Regions from separate parts of the Demequina sp. TMPB413 genome, predicted to be linked through region 3. Evidence: predicted binding sites of a transcription regulator. Region 3 holds the regulator's gene; each other region holds the start of a gene.

Region 1 (6,117 bases), 520 kb from region 3:
CCAACCACTACCTGCTCGACGCTGCCGCAGGCACCGTCTACGCCGTCGGCGCGTATGCCGTGGTGCGCTCCGCATATGCGCGCGTGGTTGCCACCCCGGCGCCAGCCCAAGCCGGAGTCTGACGGCCGCGTTTTTGGGGCGCGTGCAGTAGCGCGTCCGCCCCTAGCCTTGCGTCATGAAGCCACCACCGATCACGCTCGTCGGAGCGCGTCTTTGGGAAGATCCTGCCGTTCCACGCGAAGGGGCGGCCCCTGAACTCGTCGACGTCAACATCGGCACTGAAGGTCGCATCGCGTCTATCGAGGCGACGGGTGCGCAGCCGCCAAAGGGTGCGAGGGTCATTGACCTTGACGGCCGGTGGATCATGCCGGGGCTTATGGATCACCACGTCCACTTCACGATGTGGGCCAAGCATCGCGGGCGCGTGAGCCTTGCGGGCGCGAAGTCCGCTGACGACGTCGTCGACGTGGTCAGAGGCGCGCTCGTCGATCACCCAGTGCTGAGCCTTGCGGACGTCGAACCGCTCGTGGGCAGCGGGTATCAGGATGCCTTGTGGCCGGAGCCTCCCACTGCCGCGATGCTCGATGAGGTGGCCGTTCACGTGGGTCAATACGGGCGACCCATTGTGCTGATCAGCCACGACCTTCACTCCGTGTGGATCAACACGGCAGCGGGGGAGCGCTACGGAGTGCCCGCCGGCCTCTTGCGAGAGAACGCAGCCTTCGAGCTGGAGATGGCGCTCGAGGCAGAAGAGATGGCGGACCCTCGTCGCATTGAGGTCTTGGTGTCGGACGCGGCGAACGCGGCCGCTAGCCGGGGCGTGACGGGCATCATGGACTTGGAGATGGCGGACAATCCGTTGGTCTGGGCCAGCAGGATCACGTCGGGCATCCGCGCGCTGAGAGTGATCGCCGGCGTGTACCCGCGCCACCTCGCGGAGTCCCTCGCCCGTGGCGAGCGAACGGGCAAGCGGGTCCCCGGCACCAAGGGTCAGGTCACCGTCGGCCCCCTCAAGGTCTTCGCCGACGGCGCGCTCAACACGCGGACGGCCTGGTGCTTCGACTCCTATCCGGGCACCTCCGACTTTGGACACGCCGCTCAGGCTCGCGGGGACCTCGAACGCATCCTTGCCGATGCTCGCGAAGTGGGCTTTGACGTCGCTTTGCACGCCATCGGCGACCGCGCCGTCTCGGAGGCGCTCGATGCCTTCGCCGCCAGTGGCGTCGGCGGTTCGATCGAGCACGCGCAAATGGTGAGGGAGCAGGACGTGGCGCGCATGGCGGCGCTCGGCGTCGCCGCGGGCATTCATCCGGAGCATCTCTTGGACGACCGCGAAGTCATGGATGTGATGTGGAGCGGGCGCACTCACCGAGCTTTCCCTTACGGCGACTTCGCCAGGGCGGGAGTGAGTCTTCGCCTCGGCTCTGATGCACCTGTCGCTCCGCTCGATCCATGGCTCGGAATATCTGCTGCCGTGCACCGCACTCGAGACGAGCAGCCAGCCTGGGAACCGGGGAACGCGCTCGACATCGGCACGGCGCTGAGGGCTTCTTGGGCCTCGCCGACGCTGGCGCCAGGGGTTCGAGCGGATGTCGCCGTCATCGAAGCCGATCCTTCGACATCAGACGTGACGCAGTTGCGAGATATGCCGGTCGCGCTCACCTTGCTTGGCGGTCGCGTCACGCACGACGCCCTCGACGCTTGAGGCAAGCAAAAGGCCGGGCGCAAGAGCGCCCGGCCCTTTGTGTGGCGGTGGCGCCGACGCGTCGAGGCGCGCGGCGTTCCGCCACAGTTAGTCCGTCGTCACTTCGATGCGGCGCGGCTTGGCCGACTCGGCCTTGGGCACCGACACGGTCAGCAGTCCGTCCTTGAAGGCGGCCTTGATGCCAGCTGGGTCGACCCTGTCAGGGAGTCGGACGGCGCGGTGGAACGTGCCAAAGCGGCGCTCTACGCGTCGGAACTTGTCGGCGTCCTTGTCCTCGTAGAAGTCGCGGGAGCCAGAGATCGTCAGGACGTTCTCCTCGATGGAAACGTCGACGTTCTCGGCAGGGACACCGGGCAACTCCACGTGCAGTGTGAAGCCGTCTTCTGTCTCCTCGACGTCGAGCGCGGGGCTGAAGGCGCCGGCGAGGGAAGCGTCGGCATCGCCGATGAAGCTTCTGACGATGCGCTGGAAGTCGTCGTTCCAGGGCGCCGCGGCCGGGATTCCGTTGCGGACGAGTTCTCGTCTCATGATGATCCTCCTTGCAGTTGGTGATGCGGACCGGCCACCCGACCGGCCCGGGTTCAAAGTTGAGTTCATGACACTCATGTTACGACTTGAGCGGCTTACACTCAAGTCTGCCGATCGACTTTTCGCGCAGGGAGGACAACCCACCCACAAATGGCTCAATCCGTACCGGATTTCGCCGCTCCACGGCACAAGTGGCTCGATCCGTACCGGATCTCGGAGCACCATGGTGCAAATGGCTCGATCCGTACCGGATCTCGCGGCGGCGGCCAGCCAGTGGCTTGATTTGTACCGCGGCCGACGCTGGTGGGTAGAGATTGAGTCGTCGGAGGGGGTGGGCGCCGGGGACGGTACGGATCAAGCCATTTGCGAGGGTTGGGTGCGGAGAGCGGTACGGATTGAGCCATTTGCGAGGGTTGGGTGCGGGGAGCGGTACGGATTGAGCCATTTGCGAGGGTTGGGTGCGGGGAGCGGTACGAATTGAGCCACTAGGGGAGGGCCCTGAGCCGGACTCAGGGGCGATGTCATACCGGAGGACGAAGCGACAGCGGAAGCCCTGACTGTAGGTTCGGTGCATGCCCGCTATTGCCACGCAAGGCCTCACGAGGGTCTTCGGCCCCGTGACCGCGCTGTCGCAGCTCACCGTCGAGATGCCGTCAGGAGTGGTCGGCCTCGTCGGCGCGAACGGCGCCGGCAAGTCGACCCTCATCAAGATCCTGTTGGGCTTGCTGCCGCCCACCTCAGGCACGGCCAGTATCCTCGGGATGAACTGCCTCACCGACGGCGTCAAAATCCGCGAGATCGTCGGCTACATGCCGGAGAGCGAGTGCCTGCCCCCTGATGTCTCCGCAACGGAGTTCATCGTGCACATGGCACGCATGTCGGGACTGCCGACGGACGTGGCGCGCGAGCGCACCGCGGACACTCTGCGCCACGTGGGACTTTACGAGGAGCGTTACCGCCCCATCGGCGGCTACTCGACCGGAATGCGCCAGCGCGTGAAACTAGCCCAGGCGCTCGTGCACGATCCCAAGTTGGTCCTGCTGGACGAGCCCACCAACGGCCTCGACCCCGCCGGTCGCGATGACATGCTCGGCCTCATCAGACGCATCAGCACCGACTTCGATATCTCAGTGGTGGTCACATCGCACCTGCTCGGCGAGCTGGAACGGATCGCGGACCACATCGTGTCGATCGAGGGCGGCGTGCTCCAGCACTCGACCTCCACTGCCGCGGCGACGGAGTTCAGCGGCGTCGTGCTGGTCGAGGTGACCGACAAGGGGCCGGAGGTAGTTGAGCGGCTCAAGGCTGCAGGCGCCACGGTCACGACGGGCGGCCAGCCCAACAGTTTTGCGGTGGCGATCGACGACGAACGAGTGCTCGATGACGTGCGCGGTGCCGTCGCCGACCTCGAGGTTGGCTTGATCAGGATGCAGCACGGCCGCCACCACCTCTCAGAGATGTTCGCGACCCAGCAGGAGGCGCTCCATGGCTGACAACAAGGCGCCACACGCCACCACCGCCGACGCCCAGTCGCAGACAGTCATTCACGACATCGGCTTCCGTCACTACGACGGACCTCGCCTTGGCCGCGGGTGGATCGTCAGGTCCCTCCTAGTCGAGACATTCAGGGGAGTGTTCGGCTTCGGGCGTCCCGCGAAGGCCAAGATCATGCCGTGGATCCTCGTGGGCATCATGCTGGCGCCACCGCTGATCTTCGCGCTCATCGCGGTGCTGCTGGGCCTCGACGAGTTGCCGATGTCCTACACCGCATACCTGCCGCAGATGTCCTTTGTGGTGTCACTGTTCGTTGCGAGCAGAGCCCCGTACTGCGTCTCGCGCGACTTGCGCCACGGCGTCATGCCGCTGTATCTGTCGCGGCCGATGCGGCGCAACGACTACGTCCTGGCGAAGTTTGCTGGCCTTGCGCTGGCCATGTTCGCGGTGCTCGCGGCATCCGAGGTGTTGCTCTTCATCGGCGCCCTGCTGGCCAAACTGCCGGTCGGTGCCCAGATCACTGGGTTCTTGCAGGGCCTGGTCGTGGCGATTCTCCTCTCGCTCGTGCTCGCCGCTATCGGCCTGGTGCTCGCCGCGTTTACTCCGCGCAGGGGACTGGGCGTGGCGGCCATCATCACGGTGCTCGTGGTCATCAGCGGCTTCGCCGCGGTGGTCGCCCTGCTGCTGATCGACAACGGCAGCGAGACGCTCGGCGCCTACCTGGGAGCGCTCGATCCCTTTGCCCTGGTGGACTCCATCGCCGTCTCCTGGTTCGGAGTGGAGTCGGCGTTTGGGCGAGAAGTTGACTTGGGAGTCACGGGTGGCTTGGCCTTTACTGCGGCCGCCACCCTGATCGTTGCCGGGGGCATCGGCTTGCTGCTGCGCCGCTACAAGAAGGTCGGTGTCGCATGAGCACGCTCCAGTTGAGCGGGGTGTCGCGGTGGTATGGCGACGTGGTCGCGGTCAACGACGTCACGATGACGGTCGGACCAGGGGTCACGGGCCTGCTGGGGCCAAACGGCGCTGGCAAGTCCACCCTGATCTCGATGATGGGAGGCTTCCTGCCGCCCTCGTCTGGCACGGTGACTCTCGACGGCGAGCCGGTGTGGCGCAACACGGAGGCGTACCGCTCGATCGGTCTTGTTCCGGAGACCGAGGCCATGTACGACATGGTGACCGGCTGGGAGTTTGTGCTCGCCAACGCGCGCCTGCACGGCCTGGCCGACCCTGTCGGCGCCGCACGCGCCGCCGTGGAGCAAGTCGACATGGTTGACGCGAAGGATCGCGACATCTCCGGCTACTCCAAGGGCATGAAGCAGCGCATCAAGATGGCGACCGCGCTGGTTCACGACCCCAAGGTGTTGTTGCTTGACGAGCCCTTCAACGGCATGGATCCTCGCCAGCGCCTGCACTTGATGGAGTTGCTGCAGTCACTCGCGGCCGACGGCCGCACGGTGCTGTTCAGCAGTCACATTCTTGAAGAGGTCGAGCAGATCGCCGGGACCATCGAAGTGGTGGTGGCCGGCAGGCACGCGGCGTCAGGAGACTTCCGGCGCATCCGCAAGCTCATGACACAGCGTCCCCACCAATACACGATCCGATCGAGCAACGATCGGGCCCTTGCCGCCGCGATCATCGCCGACGGTTCTGCCGACAGTGTCGATGTCTCGTCTGGCTCGCTCGCGGTGCAGGCATCCGACTTTGGCCGTTTTGTTCAGGCGCTCCCCAAGCTGGCTCGCGATGGGGACGTGCGCTTGCTCGAAGTGACGCCTGCCGACGAGTCGCTCGAGAGCGTCTTCGCGTACCTGGTAGCGCGATGACCGCGCACGGAATGGGGCTATCACGATGAACGTCACCGTCATGCAACTCACTGCCCGCGGCCTCCTTGGCCGGCGCAGGGCGCTGCTGCTGATCATTCTGCCGCTGCTGTTGCTGGGCCTCGCGGGGCTCACGCGCTGGGCGTCTGAGGCCTCGCCGGAGGCCTCCAGCGTCTTGGCCAACAACTTCTCGATGGGCACGCTGCTTCCGCTGATGTGTCTGCTTGTCGCCACGGGAGTGATCGGCGCCGAAATCGACGATGGATCGATCGTGTACATGCTGGCCAAGCCGCTCAAGCGCAGGGTGATCCTGTTCTCGAAGTTGGCCGTGGGCTTCGCTGCGGTGTTCGTGTTCGCCGTGCTTCCCACCATGGCCGGTGTGGCAATTGCGGGGGACGAGGGCGGTCAACTCTCGGTCGCCTATGGGCTTTCCGCGACGCTCGCCGCGATCGCCTACACCGCCATCTTTGTGACTCTTGGCGTCATCACGCGCAATGCGGTGGTCTTCGGACTGCTGTATGCCCTGCTGTGGGAGACCGTACTGGGCGGATACGTACCCGGCATTAGGGCAGT
Region 2 (6,117 bases), 660 kb from region 3:
ACGACACCCATGAAAGATTCCTCCTCGCGGGCTCGGCTGGCGAGGTGGGCGCTGCCGTGGTCGCCAAGGCCGGCTTGGCCCCCGAGATCACCGCGTCGACATTGCTGGTGTGGGATGGCCGCGCTCACGTGCAATCTGACGCGGTAATCGCCGTCGCGCGCGGTGTGCCGTGGCCCTGGAGGGCCGCCGCGGCGATGCGCATCGTGCCCCCGCCCTGGCGGGACGCGGTCTATCGCTTTGTCGCGAGCAGGCGACCACGCATGGACGCCGAAGACCCATCGTGCGGCGTGCCGCCCGCTGACTTGGTGCACGCGTGGCGGGCACGTCTCGCGACGCTCGAGGACCTCGCTTAGGGCTTGCCCTTGCCCTGGGCGCCCGGCGTTGCGGGCGCCTTGCCGTTGTTGCCTGGCGTCTCGGGCGCCTTGCCGTTGTTGCCTGGCGTCTCGGGCGCCTTGCCGTTGTTGCCTGGCGTCTCGGGCGTCGCGCCGTTGTTGCCTGGCGTCTCGGGCGTCGCGCCGTTGTTGCCTGGCGTCTCGGGCGCCGTGCCGTTGTTGCCTGGCGTCTCGGGCGCCGTGCCGTTGTTGCCTGGCGTCTCGGGCGCCGTGCCGTTGTTGCCGGGCACCTCAGGCGCCTTGCCCGCAATGGTGCGTGCGAACTCGCTGACGGCCGCGCCAAACTCCTTGCCGCGCGTTTCCTCCCCCGCCATCCACTGGAGCATCGTCGCCACCTGTGCGCGCACGTCATCGCCAGAGGATTGCGAGGCCACCGAGAGTGCCGCGCGGTGGAGCGCGGTGGCGGAATCGTCGTCGCCAGCGTCTTCGAGCGCGGAGACCACGTGCTCAAGAGCCTCGTCAACGGAACCTTCGTCGAGCAAGACCTGCGCTTCGTCAAGGCGCTCGGAGGTGCCACCGTCGAGCAGGCCCACGCTCTCAAGAGCCTGGTCAACGCCGTAGAGCAAGTCGCCTGGCGCTGCCTCGTTGGCGGCGGCCGCACCTGCTAGCCCAAGCCCTGACACTGCCGATACCGCGATTGCAGCGGAGAGCCTTCTCCGCCACGCTCCGCGTGCGTGCGTGCGTGGAGCGAAGCGCGCCTCGGGCGCGACGGCACCGCTCGCCGAGGCGACGGCAACGGACGCGAGCTGCGCTGCAAAGGCGGAGACGTGCGCCGGATCGGGCTCCAGCACCAGTGTGGCCTTCATGGAACCCAGCACTCCGTGGAGCGGAGCAAGCGCGGGGTCGCGGGGGACGCGACCGGCCACCAGGGCGTCGATGTCGCGTTCCGAGAACGAAGTGTTGTTGTCCATGTCACCTATGTCATCGCTGGGCGACTCGTTTTTGTTACGCATCGTCCGAAAGCTCTTTCCTCAGGTCGCGCAATGCGCGGTTCTGGAGCGCTCGCACGGCACCTTCGGAGGTGTCGAGCACCTCGGCCGCTTGAGCCACAGAGAGGTCGCCAACGACGCGCAGCAGGAGGACGTCCCGTTGGGCCTGGGTGAGGTGGTCGATGATCGCGTGTACTTCCACCATCGACATCGACGTCATCGCCTCGTGCTCGACATTGCCAAGCCAGCGGCGTTCGGCGTGCTCCTGGGCGGCGTCGCCGTCTGCCACGGGAACCTGCCGACCCCTTGACCGCCATGCGTCCTGCATGCGCCGATGCGCAATAGTGAATACCCAGGCGCGAAAAGAATCCTCATCCCCTTCGAAGCGATGGATGTCCTTCGCGACGCTGAGGAATGTCTCTGACACGAGGTCCTCGACGTCGGGCGCGCCGGCTCCGCGAAGATAGCCCGCTACTGGGCCAGCAAGGTCGTGGTAGATCGACTCCCACGCCCAGGCGGAGCCAGTTCGTGCCGCGGCAAGGGTGGACGCAAAGTACTCCTTGAGTGTCACGTCACCTCCTCGGCACAGCCCCTCTACCCTGCCTATCGGCGCGAGCGCGTCGGTGATCACCACTTCTGGGGCCAGCACGCAGAAAACCTCTGCCGATGGCAGAGGTTTCTTGTAGCCCCGACGGGATTCGAACCCGCGCTACCGCCTTGAGAGGGCGGCGTGCTAGGCCGCTACACAACGGGGCCCTAGCTGCGCTCCACCGACGGCGGGCGCGAGAGACAAGAGTACCGGATGCGCGCGGCCAAACGCCAATCCGCGCATGCGCACCCAATTTCGGCGGCACTCTTGCCAAGCATCGGCTCGCTTATGTAAACTTGAGTCGCTGTCACTCAAGTTTTCGGATGGCACCAGAACGAGGAGCCCACCATGACCACCACACCCCCATCAGCCACTCAGGAAGAGCAGGCGACCGCTCTCGAGCAGTTCGGTCAAGACTTCACCGCGTTGGCCGAGGCAGGCCTCCTCGACCCCGTCATCGGTCGAGACGAAGAGATCCGCCGGGTCATGCAGGTTCTCACTCGCCGCACCAAGAACAACGCCGTCTTGATTGGCGAGCCAGGCGTCGGCAAGACCGCCATCGTCGAGGGCCTCGCGCAACGCATCGTCGCTGGCGATGTCCCCTCCTCGCTCAAGGATCGACGAGTCGTGGAGATCGCCATGAGTTCCGTCGTCGCCGGCGCGGCCTACCGCGGCCAGTTCGAGGAACGACTCAAGGCGATCCTCGCCGAGGTCGAGCAAGCCGAGGGACGCGTCGTCTTGTTCGTCGACGAACTCCACACCATCGTCGGCGCCGGAAAGGCCGACGGCTCTGTCGACGCTGGCAACATCCTCAAGCCGATGCTCGCGCGCGGAAAGCTGCGCATGATCGGGGCCACCACTCTCAACGAGTACAGGGAGCACATCGAGACCGACTCGGCGTTGGAGCGGCGCTTCCAGCCCGTGTACGTGGGCGAGCCTTCCCTCGACGACACGGTCGCCATCTTGCGCGGCCTTCAGGAGAAGTACGAGGTACATCACGGCGTCAAGATCACGGACGAGGCGATCGTCTCGGCCGCAACCCTGTCGGATCGCTACATCTCCGATCGCTTCTTGCCAGACAAGGCTGTCGACCTGATCGACGAGGCCACCAGTGCGCTCAAGATGCAGCTGGACTCGATGCCGATTGACCTGGACCGCATTAGGCGCAAGATCATGCAGCTCGAGATCGAGCGCACCCAGGTGGCCAAGGACAAGTCTCCTGCCGCGAAAGAGCGCCGCGAAGAGATCGACGCGGATATCGAGCACTTGCGCCACGAATCGGAGGCCCTCAACATGCGGTGGGCACGGGAGAAGGACTTGATTGTGCGCGTCTCCGGTGCGACCGAACGCCTCGAGGCCCTGCGCGGCGAGTTGGAGCGAGCCGAGCGCCTCGGGGAACTCGAAAAGGCCGGGCGCATTCGCTACGGCGAGATTCCTGCAGCGGACAAGGAGATCGCCGACGCTCGGGCCGAGTTGGATGCCATCCCTGCGGCAGAGCGCATGCTGCGAGAAGAGGTGACGGGAGAAGACATCGCTGGCGTTGTCGCGAAGTGGACCGGCGTGCCCGTGGAGAAACTGCTGACGGAGGAGTCGGCGAAACTCGGGCACCTCGAAGACCGGCTGCACGAGCGCGTCATCGGCCAAGATCGCGCGATCAGGGCCGTCTCCGACGCCATCCGCCGCGCTCGTGCCGGCTTGTCCGATGCCCACCGGCCCATCGGTTCGTTCCTGTTCCTCGGCCCAACCGGCGTCGGCAAGACCGAACTAGCGCGCGCCCTCGCGGAGCAGCTTTTTGACGACGAGCGCGCCATGATCCGCATCGACATGTCCGAGTACATGGAGTCTCACTCGGTGAGTCGACTCATCGGCTCTCCCCCTGGTTACGTGGGTTATGACCAGGGCGGCCAGTTGACCGAGGCGGTGCGGCGGCGCCCGTACAGCATCGTGCTCTTTGACGAGGTCGAGAAGGCCCACCCCGACGTCTGGAACGCGCTCCTCCAGGTGCTCGACGATGGCCGTCTCACGGACGGCAAGGGCCGCACGGTCAACTTCACCAACACCATCATCGTGATGACTTCGAACCTCGGGTCAGACGTCATGCTCGCGTGGGATGGCGTTCACAGGGACGCACTTGAGGCCGACCTCATCGAGGTGCTCAAGCGGTCCTTCCGCCCCGAGTTCCTCAACCGTCTGGACGAGGTCGTAGTGTTCGACCGCATCGAGCCTTCCGCGATGGAGGCCATCGTCGACACCGAGCTCGCCAAGGCGATCGCTCGCATCGAGGAGGCCAAGCACATCGCGCTGACGGTCACGCCTGACATGCGGCAGTCGCTTGCGGTGGACGGTTTTGACCCTCAGTTTGGGGCGCGACCCCTCAAGCGACTCATCCAGACGCGGGTGCTCAACGAGCTTGCCAAGGAGATTGTGGACGGGCGTTTGGGCGAGGGAGACGCGGTCACCGTCGGCTGGGAAGACGGAGCGCTGAGGGTCGAGCGCACGTAGGGACGACGCCGCGGCCACACACCCGCACACTCCGAACCGCCCGGGCCCACCGGACACTCCGAACCACCCAGGGCCCACCGGACACTCCGAGCCGCCCCGGGCGCACCGCCCACTCCGAACCGCCCCGGGCGCACCGCCCACCGGACACTCCGAACCGTTTCTGGTCGCGACACGCCGCGACCGCCACGTCCAGACGTCGGGGCGCGGCGTGTCGCTCGCGAGATCGGTTCGTACTGTCCGGGGCGGGCGGGGCCGAGTGCGGCGAACTACTCGGAGGTGGCGCGATGGGCGGAGCGCCAGCGCTCGATGAGTTCGCGCTCCTTGGCGCTTGGCGTGCGGCAACCGCACTCCTCGACGTGCTGGCTATGCCACTCGCCGCGCTGGTCGTCGGTGGCCTTCTGAGGCATGCGGTGTGCCTCGTGCCACTCGCGGTTGATCGCGCCCATGGTGCTCCCTCGGCTCAAGGAATCCACCGTAGATACGACAAAGGCCCGCTTGCGCGGGCCTTTGGTCACAGCTGGGGTACAAGGATTCGAACCTCAACTAACTGAACCAGAATCAGTCGTGCTGCCAGTTACACCATACCCCAATGGTCCCTCGCGGAACCGAGTGACAACTCTACCCGAGCGAACGCCCTGTCCAAAACCGACAGGCCGTCAGCAGTTGAGAAGGAGCACCCCAGGCACCTCGTCAAGCGACTCCACCCGCACAGTTCCGTCGGCCATCTCCCCCACCTGCGGCGGCATACCGGGCCGCTCCAGCCAGATCCCCAGCGCCAGTCCGGCCGCTGCAGCCGCACCGGCGTCAATGTCCTTCTCGTCTCCGACGTACACCACAGAGCCGGGGCTGAGGCCGAGCATCCGTGCACCCTCAAGGAACACGCGGGGATCGGGCTTGCCTACGCCGAACCTGTCGATGCCTACGAGCATCGGCACGCGCCCCAGGCCGCTGCGTTCCAACTTCCGCTCCTGGTACGCGTGATCCGCATTGGACACGGCCCCGTACTCAATACCGCAGCGGTCGAGGGTGTCGAGCAAGGCCTGCGCGTCGTCGTGAGCGGCCCACCCAGCGCGAAACGCCTCTTCGAAGATCTCGTCCCACTGCGCGTAGTCGTGCTCACCCAGAGGGGCCCCACCAAAAGCCGCATGGAGCTCATTGGCGCGACGCATGCGCTGTTCGCGGTGCGACATCTCCCCGCGAGCATGCGCGCGGTACCAGCCGCCTGCATCGACGCGCCAGTGGATCCCCATGGCCTCAAGATCATGCGGCTGCGGCAAGTAGCGGTCCGCGACGGCCGCGAGGGCAACCCGGAAGGCACCCCGCGTGTTGACCAGAGTGTCGTCGATGTCGAGAAGGACTCCGGCGACGGCCTTCACGGTCATCCGCCGATAGTCGCGCGCAGCCGGCGCAAGCGCGCGAGCGCGTGATCCTGTCCAAGGATCTCCATCGACTCGAACAGCGGAGGCGACACGAGCCTGCCGGTCACGGCTACCCGCAAGGGACCAAAAGCGAATCGCGGCTTGATGCCCATCTGCTCCACCAGAACCTCCGTCAGGGCCGCCTGCTGGGCCGCGGCAGAGAAGTCCTCGAGCGCTTCCAACACCCGGATCGCGGCATCAAGAACCTCGTTCGCGTTGTCGGGAAGCTTCTCGATGGCCACCTCGTCGTACTCAAAACCGGCATCGTTCACAAAGAGGAAGCCGAG
Region 3 (6,117 bases):
TGATGATTGGTGCAGGGGTGGCCGTCCTTGCCCGAGCCGCCACATCCCACACCGATCGGTTTGCGTGGCTCTCGCTCGGATTGGCGATGATCGTGTCGTCCATTGGGGACGCCGTCTACTCGGCGATCACCTCTGGCTCGGACGCGGAGCCGTTTCCCTCACTCGCCGATGCCTTCTACCTTGCCTATTACCCGCTGATCATCGCCGGCGTCGTCGCTTTCGTACGGCGCCGCGCGCGCGACGTTCCTTCTGTGGTGTGGTGGGACGGTTCGATATTGGCGGTTGCCGTCGGGGCGCTCGTCGGCGCCGTCTTCCTGGCGCCGCTGACGGGAACTCTCACGGGCGGCCCTCTCACCGTGATCGTCGGCGCCGCGTATCCGCTCGGAGACACGGCGGTACTCCTCATCGCGGCACTCGGCATCACGCTGGTGGGCGTGCGTCGCGCCCGCGCTCTGGTGTGGATGGGCGCCGCCATGGGCGTGTCAGCCATCGCCGACCTCGGGTATTGGAACCTCGTCGCGAGCGACTCCTACCTGGAAGGAACGGTGCTCGACGCGTTGTGGCCGCTGAGCAACATCCTGCTTGCCGTGGGGGCGTGGCTCTCGCCTTCGTCGACGGGCGATCAGATGCCAGGCACAAGAGGCCTCATGATCGTCCCCGGCGCCAGCCTGATCGCGGCCACTGCGACCCTCGCGTTTGGCAACGCGCGCAACATTCCGCTCCTCACGGTCGTGCTGGCGGTCGCTGCATTGCTGGGAGTCCTTCACCGGCTCAACACCACCGTGCGACACACCGTGCTCATGATGGACGCGCGCAAGGACGCCACCACCGACGAGCTCACCGGCCTCGCGAACCGACGCGGCTTCACCGTGGCGGCTGAGGGCGCGCTGCGCGATCTCGACGCTGGGATGTGCGCTGCTCTTCTCCACGCCGACTTGGACGGCTTCAAGGACGTGAACGACAGTTTGGGGCACGACGCTGGGGACAGGGTCCTCCGCCACGTCACTCAGCGACTTGTCGCCGAGCGGGCGCCTGCTGGCACTTTGGTGGGCAGGCTGGGCGGTGACGAATTCGCAGTCCTCATTCCGGGCGCCGACGCCGATGAGGCGGTGAAGTACGCCCGCCGGCTCTGCACGTCGCTCGCTCGCCCGATCGACGTGGACGGCACGCGGGTCACGATGCACGCGAGCATTGGCCTCGCGATCGCCCCGATCGACGGCGACCAACTCTCCACGCTTCTCCGCAGGGCCGATATCGCGATGTACCGCGCGAAGGCTGACCGCGGAGGGGTCGCCTCCTTCGATCCCGCGGTTGACCTGGCTGGCGAGGATCACCTTCAACGAGTCGCAGAACTGCGGCAAGGGATCCTTGCGGGCGAACTCGTGCTCCACTATCAGCCCAAGATCGCACTCGCCGATGGAGGGGTCGAAGGTGTCGAGGCCCTGGTGCGCTGGGCCAGGCCCGCTAGCGGCTTGGTGTACCCCGGAGACTTCTTGCCCCTAGCGGTACGTGCAGGGCTGATGGGCATGGTGACCAGAGCCGTGTTGGAGATCGCCGCCGATCAGGCATCGGCATGGCGCCGAAGCGGGCTCGAACTGCCGATCGCCATCAATTTGCCGTCCACGGCACTTCTTGACGAAGGATTGCCAGCGAAGGCCGCCCAGTTCCTCGCCACGCATGACCTGCCGGGGTCTGCGATCCAGGTCGAGATCACCGAGGAGGCCCTCTTGAGGGGGCGCCAACGCGCTCGTAGCGTCCTCGAAGGGCTGCGGGCTCTGGGCATCAGGACGGCAATCGATGACTACGGGACGGGCTACTCGTCGCTGATCTACCTTCACGAACTCGTGGTCGATGAGGTAAAGATCGACAGGTCCTTCATCGAGCCGCTCCTGCTCAGCGACCGATCCTCGTACATCGTGAAGTCGACGATCGACCTGGCGCACGCGCTCGGTCTGACCGTGACGGCGGAGGGGGTTGAACACGCCGACGTCGCCCAGGCACTCAAAGACCTTGGTTGCGACACCGCGCAGGGGTACTACTGGTCGCGTCCGTGCCCAGCGGCAGAACTCGAGGCCTGGCTCGCGGTCCACAGGAGCGCGTCTCAAGACGAAATGCTGGACAGCGCTCTCGGCCTTCGCGCGTCGCCCGTGGCCGACTAGCCCCTCGCGTTAGGAGGAACGGCCTCGCCAGACGACCAGGCCGCGGCCTTCGTCCCGTCGGCCGCGTTGACCGCGTTCCACGATGACGACGTTTCCCGAAGGTCCCGTGGTGAAGACACGCGAGCCGAGATCCGCACGGGGCCGCAGCCGTTCGACCTCTGCTTCCAGCCGCTCGACCCGCTTGCTGAGCGTCAGGATGCGCGCGATGCCAGCCAGGTTGATGCCCTCTTTTTGGCTCATGCGTTGTACCTCGCGCAGCGTCGCGACGTCGCGCAAGGAGTAGCGGCGGCCTCCGCCGGGACGACGCCGGGGCACCACCAGCCCGAGCCTGTCGTACTGGCGCAGGGTCTGGGCGTGCATCCCGGCGAGTTCAGCCGCGGCGGAAATCAGGAACACGGGTTCGTCTACGTCCGGTTGCTCCATGACTCCTCCTTTCCGTCGGGCCTCATTGCCCAGGCTAGGGTTCTACTTGGCCGCGTCGTCGTACAAGCGTGCCCGCGGGTCGTCTGCTGCCGTCTCGAGGGCAAACGCCTGGAGTGCCTCTTTGGCGGCCTTCGAGAGCTTTGAGGGCACCGCCACTTCGACGCGCACCAGCAAGTCGCCCACGCCGTCCTTGGCCACCAGCCCCTTGCCCTTGACGCGTAGCGTCGCTCCAGACGACGTGCCCGGTGCGATCTTCACCTTGACACGTTCCCCCGTCAGCGTCGGCACCTCGACGGTCGCACCCAGGACGGCCTCGTCGAAGGACACGGGGAGATTCATGCGGAGGTTGCGGCCGTCGGCCGTGAAGACGGGGTGCTTGCCCACATGCACGGTCAGGATCACGTCTCCCGCTGGGCCGCCGCCAGCACCGGGGCGACCCTTGCCGCGGATCCGAATCTTCTGTCCGTCAGCGACGCCCACCGGAAGTCGTGTCGAGACGCGTTGACCGTCGATGCCGAGCGTGACTGTCGCGCCTTGAGTCGCTTGCCTGAACGTCACCTCGGTCGCCGCTGCGAGGTCGGCTCCGCGCTGGGGTCCGCGGCCGCGACCGCCGAACAGGCCGCCAAGGATGTCCTCGAAGCCCTGGCCGCGCGTCGGCCCGCCCCCGAACATGCCGCCGAACACGTCTTCGAAGCCCTGACCGCCGCCTGGGCCGCCCGCCTGGAAGCGAGCGCCCCCGCCCATGGCGCGAATAGCGTCGTACTGCTGGCGCTGTTCGGCATCGGATAGCACGCCATAGGCCTCGCCGACCTCTTTGAAGCGCTTCTCGGCCGACGCGTCATTGGGATGGCGGTCGGGGTGGAGGTCGCGCGCGAGCTTGCGGTAGGCCTTCTTGATGTCGGTGGCGGAGGCATCCTTCGGCACGCCAAGCGTCGCGTAGAAGTCCTTGTTGAACCAGTCTTGGCTTGTCACGGCTTGCCTCCTTTCTTGTCCGATGCTGCGGGGTGGTTAGTCGTCTGCTGGCTGGGCGACGATCACGCGTGCGGCTCGCACCACGCGTTCGCCGAGGCGGTGGCCCGGTTGGGCGACGTGCTGCACCGTCGGTTCGCTGACGTCGGCGCTTGGCTGTGACATGAGCGCCTCGTGGAGCGCAGGGTCGAAAGTCTCGCCCTCAGCGCCGAAGCTTGACCATCCGAAGCGGCCGAGGGCCTCTTCGAGCTTCTCCGCGATGGACGCGAAGGGCCCCTCCGCGAGGTCGCCGTGTTGGCGTGCCGCGGCAATGTCGTCGAGAACTGGCAAGAGCGCTTCGAGCACCTTGGCCGTCGCGACGTCCCCGATGGCGAGGCGGTCGCGATCGACGCGCTTGCGATAGTTCACGTACTCCGCTTGGAGGCGCTGGAGGTCGGCCAAGTGCTCTGCGGCCTTCACCTCCGCCTGGGTGAGCGCGTCGTCGGCGCCCGCCTCATCGGCGTCAAAGTCGTCCTTCTTGCCCTCGTCCGTCGCGGCGTCGTCGATGATCTGCTCGGCCTCAGCCAAGGCGTCGTCCGCGCCGTCGTCGTCTGGCGTTGAGTACCCTGTGTTGTCTTCCATGACGTCCTTCCATGCACTGTGGCGGCGAGCGGACTTCCCCGCCCGCCGCCAACTGTGCGCTGTAGTTCTGGACTACTTCGTGTCGTCCTCGTCGTCAACGATCTCGGCGTCAACGACGTCGTCATCGGAGGAAGCAGACTCGCCAGCTGGGGCGTCAGCGCCGGGCTCGCCACCGGCCTCTTGTTCGGCCTTGTAGATGGCCTCGCCGATGCGCTGGGCCTTGGCGACGAGGTCGTCGTGCGCGGTCTTCACCGCGTCGGTGTCCTCGCCCTCGAGGGCCTTGCGGACCTCGGCGATAGCCTCCTTGACCTCGTCGGCCACTTCGGCGGGAACCTTGTCCTCGTTGTCGGACAGGATCTTCTCCGTCGAGTAGGCGAAGTTCTCCGCATTGTTGCGGGTCTCTGCCTCCTCGCGGCGCTTCTTGTCCTCGGCCTCGTGCTCCTCGGCATCCTTGACCATGCGGTCGATGTCTTCCTTCGACAATGCAGAGCCGCCCGTGACGGTGATCGAGGACTCCTTGCCGGTGCCGCGGTCCTTGGCATGGACGTGCACGATGCCATTGGCGTCGATGTCGAACGTGACCTCGATCTGGGGCACTCCGCGGGGGGCCGGGGCAATGCCGCCCAGCTCGAAGGTGCCGAGCAACTTGTTGTCCCTGGCGAACTGGCGCTCGCCCTGGAACACCTGGATCATCACCGACGGCTGGTTGTCATCCGCGGTGGAGAACACCTCGGAGGACTTGGTGGGGATCGCGGTGTTGCGCTCGATCAGCGTGGTCATCACGCCGCCCTTGGTCTCGATGCCGAGGCTGAGGGGGGTGACGTCGATCAGCAGGACGTCCTTGCGTTCGCCCTTGATGACGCCGGCCTGGAGGGCTGCGCCAACGGCAACGACCTCATCAGGGTTGACGCCCTTGTTGGGCTCCTGGCCGCCGGTGAGTTCCTTGACCACGTCGGTCACGGCCGGCATACGGGTCGAGCCGCCGACCATCACCACGTGGTCGATGTCTGCGAGCTTGATGCCCGCGTCCTTGATGACCTGGTTGAACGGCGCCTTCGTGCGCTCGAGCAGGTCCTTGGTCATGTCCTGGAACTTGGAGCGGGTGAGCTTGGTGTCCAGGTGGACGGGGCCGTTCTCGCCGATGCTGAGGTACTGCAGCGAGATGGTGGTCTGCTGAGCGGAGCTGAGTTCCTTCTTGGCCTGCTCAGCGGCCTCGCGGAGGCGCTGCAGGGCTGACTTGTCCTTTGACAGGTCAACACCCTCCGAGTTCTTGACTTCCTTCACCAGGAAGTCGACGATGCGCTGGTCCCAGTCGTCGCCGCCGAGGCGGTTGTCGCCCGCCGTGGCACGCACCTGGATGGTGGAGAACTCGTCCTCGTCCTTACCCACCTCAAGCAGGGACACGTCGAACGTGCCGCCGCCAAGGTCGAAGACCAGGATGAGCTCGTCTTCCTTGCCCTTGTCGAGGCCGTAGGCGAGCGCGGCCGCGGTGGGCTCGTTGACGATGCGCAGGACGTTGAGGCCCGCAATCTCACCGGCGTCCTTGGTGGCCTGGCGCTCGGCGTCGTTGAAGTAGGCGGGGACGGTGATGACGGCGTCCGTCACCTTTTCGCCCAAGTACTCCTCAGAGTCGCGCTTGAGCTTGCCGAGAATGCGGGCAGAAATCTCTTGTGGCGTGTACGTCTTCTCGTCGATCTCGGTGTTCCAGTCGGTGCCCATGTGGCGCTTGACCGACGCGATGGTGCGGTCGACGTTGGTGACGGCCTGGCGCTTCGCGATCTCGCCGACGAGCACCTCGCCTGTCTTGGAGAAGGCGACGACGGAGGGAGTAGTACGGGTGCCTTCCGCGTTGGCGATGACGGTGGGCTCGCCACCTTCGAGTACGGCAACGCACGAGTTGGTGGTGCCGAGGTCAATTCCTACTGCACGGGACATGTGGAGGTCC

The links. Region 3 encodes HspR, which represses chaperone genes until heat shock. Its sites were predicted from a motif close to AAGTTGAGTCNNNNNGACTCAACTT; they were not measured.
Region 1: a site for HspR is predicted at 2,317-2,341, ahead of LGT36_RS01780 (Hsp20/alpha crystallin family protein). Genes of this name have one in related genera too.
Region 2: a site for HspR is predicted at 2,204-2,228, ahead of LGT36_RS02475 (ATP-dependent Clp protease ATP-binding subunit). Genes of this name have one in related genera too.

What each region holds. Positions count from the first base shown of each region.
Region 1 is NZ_CP096184.1:389,576-395,692, forward strand. It holds gene LGT36_RS01770 (phosphatase PAP2 family protein) at 1-122, shown strand, start outside; gene LGT36_RS01775 (amidohydrolase) at 176-1,705, shown strand; gene LGT36_RS01780 (Hsp20/alpha crystallin family protein) at 1,793-2,233, opposite strand; gene LGT36_RS01785 (ABC transporter ATP-binding protein) at 2,806-3,726, shown strand; gene LGT36_RS01790 (ABC transporter permease) at 3,719-4,639, shown strand; gene LGT36_RS01795 (ABC transporter ATP-binding protein) at 4,636-5,547, shown strand; gene LGT36_RS01800 (ABC transporter permease) at 5,573-6,117, shown strand, end outside.
Region 2 is NZ_CP096184.1:524,086-530,202, reverse strand. It holds gene LGT36_RS02495 (thiol-disulfide oxidoreductase DCC family protein) at 1-353, shown strand, start outside; gene LGT36_RS02490 (hypothetical protein) at 350-1,303, opposite strand; gene LGT36_RS02485 (RNA polymerase sigma factor) at 1,338-1,892, opposite strand; tRNA gene LGT36_RS02480 (tRNA-Glu) at 2,005-2,077, opposite strand; gene LGT36_RS02475 (ATP-dependent Clp protease ATP-binding subunit) at 2,259-4,412, shown strand; gene LGT36_RS02470 (hypothetical protein) at 4,679-4,858, opposite strand; tRNA gene LGT36_RS02465 (tRNA-Gln) at 4,930-5,001, opposite strand; gene LGT36_RS02460 (HAD family hydrolase) at 5,069-5,794, opposite strand; gene gltX (glutamate--tRNA ligase) at 5,791-6,117, opposite strand, start outside.
Region 3 is NZ_CP096184.1:2,786,483-2,792,599, forward strand. It holds gene LGT36_RS13500 (bifunctional diguanylate cyclase/phosphodiesterase) at 1-2,159, shown strand, start outside; gene LGT36_RS13505 (heat shock protein transcriptional repressor HspR) at 2,169-2,582, opposite strand; gene LGT36_RS13510 (DnaJ C-terminal domain-containing protein) at 2,625-3,554, opposite strand; gene grpE (nucleotide exchange factor GrpE) at 3,591-4,172, opposite strand; gene dnaK (molecular chaperone DnaK) at 4,245-6,107, opposite strand.